3 regions of the Kutzneria kofuensis genome follow, and region 3 is predicted to be linked to each of the others. Evidence: riboswitches for the same ligand, from Rfam matches in the RefSeq annotation. Region 3 holds a riboswitch; each other region holds the start of a gene.
What was found. A riboswitch is a leader RNA that binds a small molecule or an ion and turns the genes downstream of it on or off. The one in region 3 is predicted to bind cobalamin.
Positions count from the first base shown of each region.

Region 1: it holds a riboswitch for cobalamin, as region 3 does, so the genes downstream of both, cobM (precorrin-4 C(11)-methyltransferase) here and BJ998_RS04905 (methylenetetrahydrofolate reductase) in region 3, are expected to answer to the same signal.
Region 2: it holds a riboswitch for cobalamin, as region 3 does, so the genes downstream of both, BJ998_RS35275 (ribonucleoside-diphosphate reductase subunit alpha) here and BJ998_RS04905 (methylenetetrahydrofolate reductase) in region 3, are expected to answer to the same signal.

Region 1 is NZ_JACHIR010000001.1:2,258,542-2,260,800, forward strand. Features, by position in the region: gene BJ998_RS10260 (sugar isomerase domain-containing protein) at 1-132, opposite strand, end outside; gene BJ998_RS10265 (precorrin-8X methylmutase) at 214-750, opposite strand; cobalamin riboswitch at 830-1,000, shown strand; gene cobM (precorrin-4 C(11)-methyltransferase) at 1,054-1,890, shown strand; gene cobJ (precorrin-3B C(17)-methyltransferase) at 1,887-2,259, shown strand, end outside.
Region 2 is NZ_JACHIR010000001.1:7,725,650-7,727,908, reverse strand. Features, by position in the region: gene BJ998_RS35275 (ribonucleoside-diphosphate reductase subunit alpha) at 1-1,500, opposite strand, end outside; cobalamin riboswitch at 1,615-1,823, opposite strand; gene BJ998_RS35270 (SDR family oxidoreductase) at 1,955-2,259, shown strand, end outside.
Region 3 is NZ_JACHIR010000001.1:1,069,900-1,072,158, reverse strand. Features, by position in the region: gene metE (5-methyltetrahydropteroyltriglutamate--homocysteine S-methyltransferase) at 1-1,126, shown strand, start outside; cobalamin riboswitch at 1,219-1,360, shown strand; gene BJ998_RS04905 (methylenetetrahydrofolate reductase) at 1,393-2,259, shown strand, end outside.

The DNA of each region.
Region 1 (2,259 bases), 1.2 Mb from region 3:
GACCACGCCGTCGGCAAGCACGCAGTCGGCCACCAGCGCCGCGGCGGCCCCGATCGCCTCGCGCTGCGTGGTCACCAGCTGGTCGATGAGGTCCTTGGCCGCCGACACGAACTCGTCCTGGCCGATGGACATGCGCCACTCTCCCGTCGTCAGTAACTTGCCATGCCGGCTCAGGTCACGTTAACGGCAAACCGATCACGGGGCACGCCTGCGTCAGAGGTACAGCAGCGCGTTGACGGCCGCCGTCGCCAACGCCGCGCCGCCCCGTTCGCCACGGTTGGTCAGCGCGGGCACACCGAGCTCGCGGACCGCCCGCTTCGCCTCGACGGCGCCGACGAACCCGGCCGGCAGCGCGATGACCAGCGCGGGTCGGATCTCGCCGGACCGGCAGCGCTCGACGAGTTCGGTGACGATCGACACGTCTTGACCGATGGCCCACACCGCACCGACTGGTGTTTTTCGTACGAACTCCTCGATTCCGCCGGTCGTCTCCGTGACGACCATCGCCGGTCGGCTGGTGATGCCGACGGCGACCATCCGGACGTCGGCGACCACCGGCGCACCGTCGGCGAGCGCCTGCCGGCCGGCGGCCAGCGCCTGCTCGTCGACCAGCAGGTCGCCGGCCCATGTGGGGTCGGCGGTGGTGTGCACGAGGCGTTCGACGACGGCCCGCGACAGCGGCCCCAACCCTGTGGTGTCGACCCGCCGACGGAGGATTTCGTACGACTCCGACTCGATCGGATGAGGCACTCGCGGCACGTCTCGGCTTCCCCTCGGGTGGACTGTTTCACACCGTAGTCGGCGGTGTCGGCACGCCGACGCGTCGGTTAACCTGCTCCGCGAGCGTGGTTACGGGAAGCCGGTGCGAATCCGGCGCGGTCCCGCCACTGTGACCGGGAAGTCGTCCCGCAGAGGAACAGCCACTGGGCGCGAGCCTGGGAAGGCGCGGCGACGGCGGTGATCCGGGAGCCAGGAGACCGGCCACGCGACCGACACGCGTCGCACGGAGGATGTGATGGCTGGCATCGGGCTGCGCCTCGGGCGGTTCCCGCGGTGATCCCACCCGGGTTGATCTCATTCGTCGGCGCCGGTCCCGGCGCGGCCGACCTCATGACCTTCCGCGGTGCCGACCGGCTGGCCAGGGCGGACGTCGTGGTGTGGGCGTCGTCGTTGGTGCCGGCCGAGGTGCTGGACCACGCGAATCCGGCGGCCGAGCGACACGACTCCGCCGGCATGACGCTGGAGGACGTCCTCGAGGTCTACGCCGGCCGACCGGACGCGGCCATCGTCCGGCTGCATTCCGGCGACCCGACCGTCTACGGGGCGATCGGCGAGCAGATCGAATGGTGTCGACGGACCGGCAGGCCGTACGAAATCGTGCCGGGCGTCGGTTCTCTCGGCGCCGCCGCGGCGGCCGTTGGTTGTGAACTGACTTCACCGATGGTTTCGCAGTCGATCGTGTTAACACGGCTCGCCGGTGGTCGGACCGCCGCCTCGATGCCCGACGGCGAGACGGTCGCCTCGTTTGCGTCGCATCGCACGACGATGGCTGTCTACCTCTCCACGCAGCGTCCCGAACAGTTGCAGGCCGAGCTGCTCGCCGACGGAAAGGGCTATTCCGTCGACACTCCGGCGGTTGTCGTCGCGAAGGCGACGTGGCCGGACGAGCGCATCGTCCGCACGACCGTCGGCGAACTCGCGACCGAATTGCGTGCGTCCGGCATCCGGACCGCCGCACTCGTGCTCGTCGGCGAAGCGCTCCGCGACGACCGCGAGGTCCAGCGCACCAAGTTGTACGACCCGGCCTATTCGCACGGTTGCCGGCGGCGGTCGGCCGAGGGCAGCACGCAGGGTCGGCCGATCCCGGTGGAGAAGCGGAGGCTGCCATGACCGGCGTGCTCACCATCGTCGGTCTCGGCCCCGGCGACGCACGACATCGCACGCCGGCCGCGACCGAGGCGATCGCCGACGCCGAGGCCGTCTACGGCTACTCCGCCTATATAGATGCGTGCGACGACATCCTTCGACCCGACCAGTTCGTCGTCCGCGGACGGATGACCGAGGAGAAGCTGCGCGCCGAGCAGGCCGTCGACGCCGCGGCCGGAGGCCGGCGGGTGGTGCTCGTGTCGTCGGGCGACGCCGGTGTGTACGGCATGGCGACGTTGGCGTTGAGCAATGCGTACGAAATCGAGGAAACCGCACGACCCGAGGTCCGTGTGCTGCCCGGCGTCACCGCGGCGCTCGCCGCCTCGGCTCTCG
Region 2 (2,259 bases), 6.7 Mb from region 3:
GGTCGGGTAGTAGTTGATGTCGATCACGCGGTCGAGGAACGTCACGGCGGTGCGGACGGTCTCCCGCAGCCGGGGCCAGTCCATGCTGTCGCCGGCCACGTGCGCGCCGAGGTTGACCGAGCCGAGGTTGCACACCGCGGTCTCGGTGTCGCTGGTGATCTCCAGGATCTCCGTGCAGAGATTGGACAGGTGCACCACGTTGCCGGGCTCGGCCGTCTGGTTGCAGGTGCGGTTGGCCGTGTCCTTGAACGTCATCCAGCCGTTGCCGGTCTGCGCCAGCGTGCGCATCATCTTCGCGTACAGGTCACGGGCCTTGACCGTGCGCACGGCCCGGCCCGCTTCCTCGGCGGCGCGGTAGGCGCGGTCGAAGTCCTCGCCCCACAGGTCCGGCAGCTCCGGCGTCTCGTCCGGGTCGAACAGCGACCACTCGGCGTCGGCCTCGACCCGGCGCATGAACTCGTCCGGGATCCAGTTGGCGATGTTGAGGTTGTGCGTGCGGCGCGCGTCCTCGCCGGTGTTGTCGCGCAGCTCCAGGAACTCCTCGATGTCCGGGTGCCACGTCTCCAGATAGACGCAGGCAGCGCCCTTGCGCCGGCCGCCCTGGTTGACCGCCGCCACCGAGGCGTCCAGCGTGCGCAGCCACGGCACGATGCCGTTGGAGTGGCCGTTGGTGCCGCGGATCAGGGCGCCGCGGGAGCGGACCCGGGACCACTGCACGCCGATGCCGCCGGCGAACTTGGACAGCTGCGCCACCTGCGCGTACCGCTCGTAGATCGACTCGAGCTCGTCGCGCGGCGAGTCCAGCAGGTAGCAGGACGACATCTGGGTGTGCCGGGTGCCGGAGTTGAACAGCGTCGGCGAGCTCGGCAGGTACGCCAGCGAGGACATCAGGCGGTAGAAGCGGATCGCCTCGCCCGCGGTGTGCGACAGGCCGCAGGCCACGCGCAGCAGCCAGTACTGCGGGCGCTCCACGACGGCCCGGGTGTTGGGATGGCGCAGCAGGTAGCGGTCGTACACCGTGCGCAGTCCGAAGTACTCGAAGCGGCGGTCCGCGTCGGCGTCGATCGCGTCGTCGAGCTTGCGGGCGTGGGTGGCCACGAACGTGGCCGTCTCGTCGCCGATCAGGCCCTCGCGGTGGCCCAGCGCGATGCTCTGGCTGAACGAGTGGATGCCCTGGCCGCGGACCTCCTTGTCGATGTAGGCGGCGAGCAGCTGCGCGGCCAGCTTGGAGTACTCGGGCTCCTCGGCCACGAGCTCGGCGGCCGTCTGGATGGACAGCCGGTCCAGCTCCTCGGTGGTCGCGCCGTCGTACAGGCCGTTGATCGTCTTGGTCGCCACCCGGAGCGGGTCCACCTCGGCCAGGCCGACCGCGCAGCGGCCGACCGCCTTCACGATCTTGTTCACGTCGACGGTTTCGACGGCGCCGCTTCGTTTTCGCACCCGCATCGTCGGGTGGGGATCGGCGTCGACCCGCACGACAGTCTGGTCGGAGACCGTCACAGCCTTGACTCCTCGCACGCTGTGGGCCGCTTCGGGCGCGCGAGGACACGGTTGGCGCGTGCGCCAAGGAGTCCCCACGCCCTCCCTCGGGGCCTGGACACGGGCCCGTTCACGGTGCGAACGGGCGAGCGGGCAGGTCTTCGGACTCACGGGCATGCCTGGTCGGCACCTACTGGCCGTCGCTTCCCGGACGCGTGCGTCCAGTGCTTCGTGACGGCGGTCGTTCCCGTTCACCGCTGCGGGGCAGTCCCGGATTCGCACCGGGTTCCCTCTTACGACGACCACCTTGGCGGGGCGGCCGAACCAGCTCGGTGAGCACAATACATGGACGGCGAGCAGTCGCAAGCACCCACATGTTGTGTCGGCGTGTCAGCTTCCCGGCACCGACAGATGTGTCAGCGGTCACCGCCGCTCTTATTGCACCGTTCGTTCTCAACAGACTATCGTCGGCGACATGGACTTCACCAAGACCGTTGCCGTCGTGACCGGCGCGAACCGCGGCCTGGGCCGCCAGTTCGCCGAACAGCTCATCTCCCGCGGCGCCAAGGTGTACGCCACCGCGCGCCGCCCGGAGACCGTCGACATCGAGGGCGCGATCCCGCTGCGCCTCGACATCACCGACCACGCCAGCATCGAGGCGGCCGCCGAGGTCGCCGCCGACGCCACCCTCCTGATCAACAACGCCGGCATCTCCAGCGAGACCTCGGTGCTGGACGCCGATTTCGACACCATCCGCCTGGAGCTGGAGACCCACTACGT
Region 3 (2,259 bases):
CTCCCGTGCGGCCTCGCCGATCGTCAAGGTGCCGGCCGTGCGGGAGCGTGTCGCCGCCGTCACCGACGCCGACCTGCACCGCACGAGCCCGTACGGGGAGCGGACGAAGGCCCAGCGGGACCGGCTGCGGCTGCCGGAGCTGCCGACCACCACCATCGGCTCGTTCCCGCAGACCGCCGAGCTGCGCAAGGCCCGCGCCGCGCTGCGGGCCGGCCGGCTCGACCAGGACGCCTACCGGGAGGCGATGCGCGCCGAGATCCGCTCGGTCGTCGCCGAGCAGGAGCGGATCGGCCTGGACGTGCTGGTGCACGGCGAGCCGGAGCGCAACGACATGGTCCAGTACTTCGGCGAGCAGCTCACCGGCTTCCTGGCCACGCAGCACGGCTGGGTCCAGTCGTACGGCACCCGCTACGTCCGGCCGCCGATCATCGTCGGCGACGTGGCGCGGCCGGCGCCGATGACCGTCGAGTGGGCCACCTACGCGCAGAGCCTGACCGAACGCCCGGTCAAGGGCATGCTGACCGGCCCGGTCACCATGCTGGCCTGGTCGTTCGTGCGGGACGACCAGCCGGCGGGCGACACCGCCCGCCAGGTCGCCCTCGCCCTGCGCGACGAGGTCGTCGACCTGGAGGCCGCCGGCATCAAGGTCATCCAGGTGGACGAGCCGGCGCTGCGGGAGACCCTGCCGCTGCGCACCGCCGACCGCGCCGCGTACCTGGACTGGGCCGTCGCCTCGTTCCGGCTGGCCACCTCGGGCGTGCGGGACGACACCCAGGTCCACACCCACATGTGCTACGCGGAGTTCGGTGACGTGCTGCAGGCCATCATCGACATGGACGCCGACGTGATCAGCCTGGAGGCGGCCCGGTCGAACATGGCCGTCGTCGCCGACCTGGCCCGCGCCGGCTACCCCAACGAGGCCGGACCGGGCGTGTGGGACATCCACTCGCCGCGCGTCCCGTCGGTCGAGGAGATCGTCGGCCACCTGCGCACCGCCACGGCGGCGTTCCCGGCCGAGCGGCTGTGGGTGAACCCCGACTGCGGCCTCAAGACCCGTGGCTACCCCGAGGTCCGGGCCACCCTGGCCAACCTGGTCGCCGCCACCGGCCGGTTGCGGTCGCGCTAGCGGCGCCGCCGGTGCCGTGTCCACAGTGGACACGGCACCGGCGGTCCACATGGTGGACGCCGGTCGAGGGCTTCTCGAGGCCGACCCAGTAAGATCGGTTTCCGGCCCGCGGTGCAGGGAAGCCGGTGCGAGTCCGGCGCGGTCCCGCCACTGTGACCGGCGCGTCGCGGCGTCCACCTGGTGGGAGCGGCGGCGGGTCGGGAGTCAGACACCGGCCGCGGGCCCGGCTGTGTTGTCCACGAGGATGGAGCTGACACGCGGTGGAGTTGTCGTGCGCGCATGTGCTGGACCGCCTGACGGGGCCGGGACCCGTGTTCTCGGTGGAGTTCTTCCCGCCCCGCGACGAGGCCGATGAGCAGCGGCTCTGGCTGGCGATCCGGCAGTTGGAGGGCCTGGAGCCGGCGTTCATGTCGGTCACCTACGGGGCCGGCGGGTCCAGCCGCGACCGGACGATCCGGACCACCGGTCGTGTGGTGCAGGAGACGTCGCTGTTGCCGATGGCACACCTGACGGCCGTGGACCACTCGGTGGCGGAGCTGCGCAACGTCATCGGCTGGTACGCCGCGGTGGGCGTGCGCAACATCCTCGCCGTGCGCGGCGACCCGCCCGGCGACCCGATGGGGGAGTGGGTCAAGCACCCACAGGGGTTGTCCTACGCCGAGGAGCTGGTCGCCCTGGTCAAGGGCCTGGGCGACTTCTGTGTCGGCGTCTCCGCCTTCCCGTACGGGCACCCGAGGTCGGAGGATCTCGACACCGACACCAAGTACCTGGTGCGGAAGTTCCGGGCCGGCGCGGACTTCGCCATCGCGCAGCTGTTCTTCGAGGCCGAGGACTTCCTGCGGTTGCGGGACCGGCTGGCCAAGCGGGGCTGTGACGCCCCGCTGCTGCCCGGGATCCTGCCGCTGACCACGGTCCGGACGCTGCGCAAGACGGTCGAGCTGTCCGGCGCCCCGGTGCCGCCGTCGCTGGCCCGCCGGCTGGATCCGCTGGTGGACGACCCGAAGGCGTTCCGCGCCGAGGGCATCGACATCGTCACGGAACTGGCGCAGCGGCTGATCGACGAGGGCGTGCCGGGCGTGCACTTCTACACGTTCAACATGTCCAAGGCGACCACCGAGGTGGTCGAACGCCTC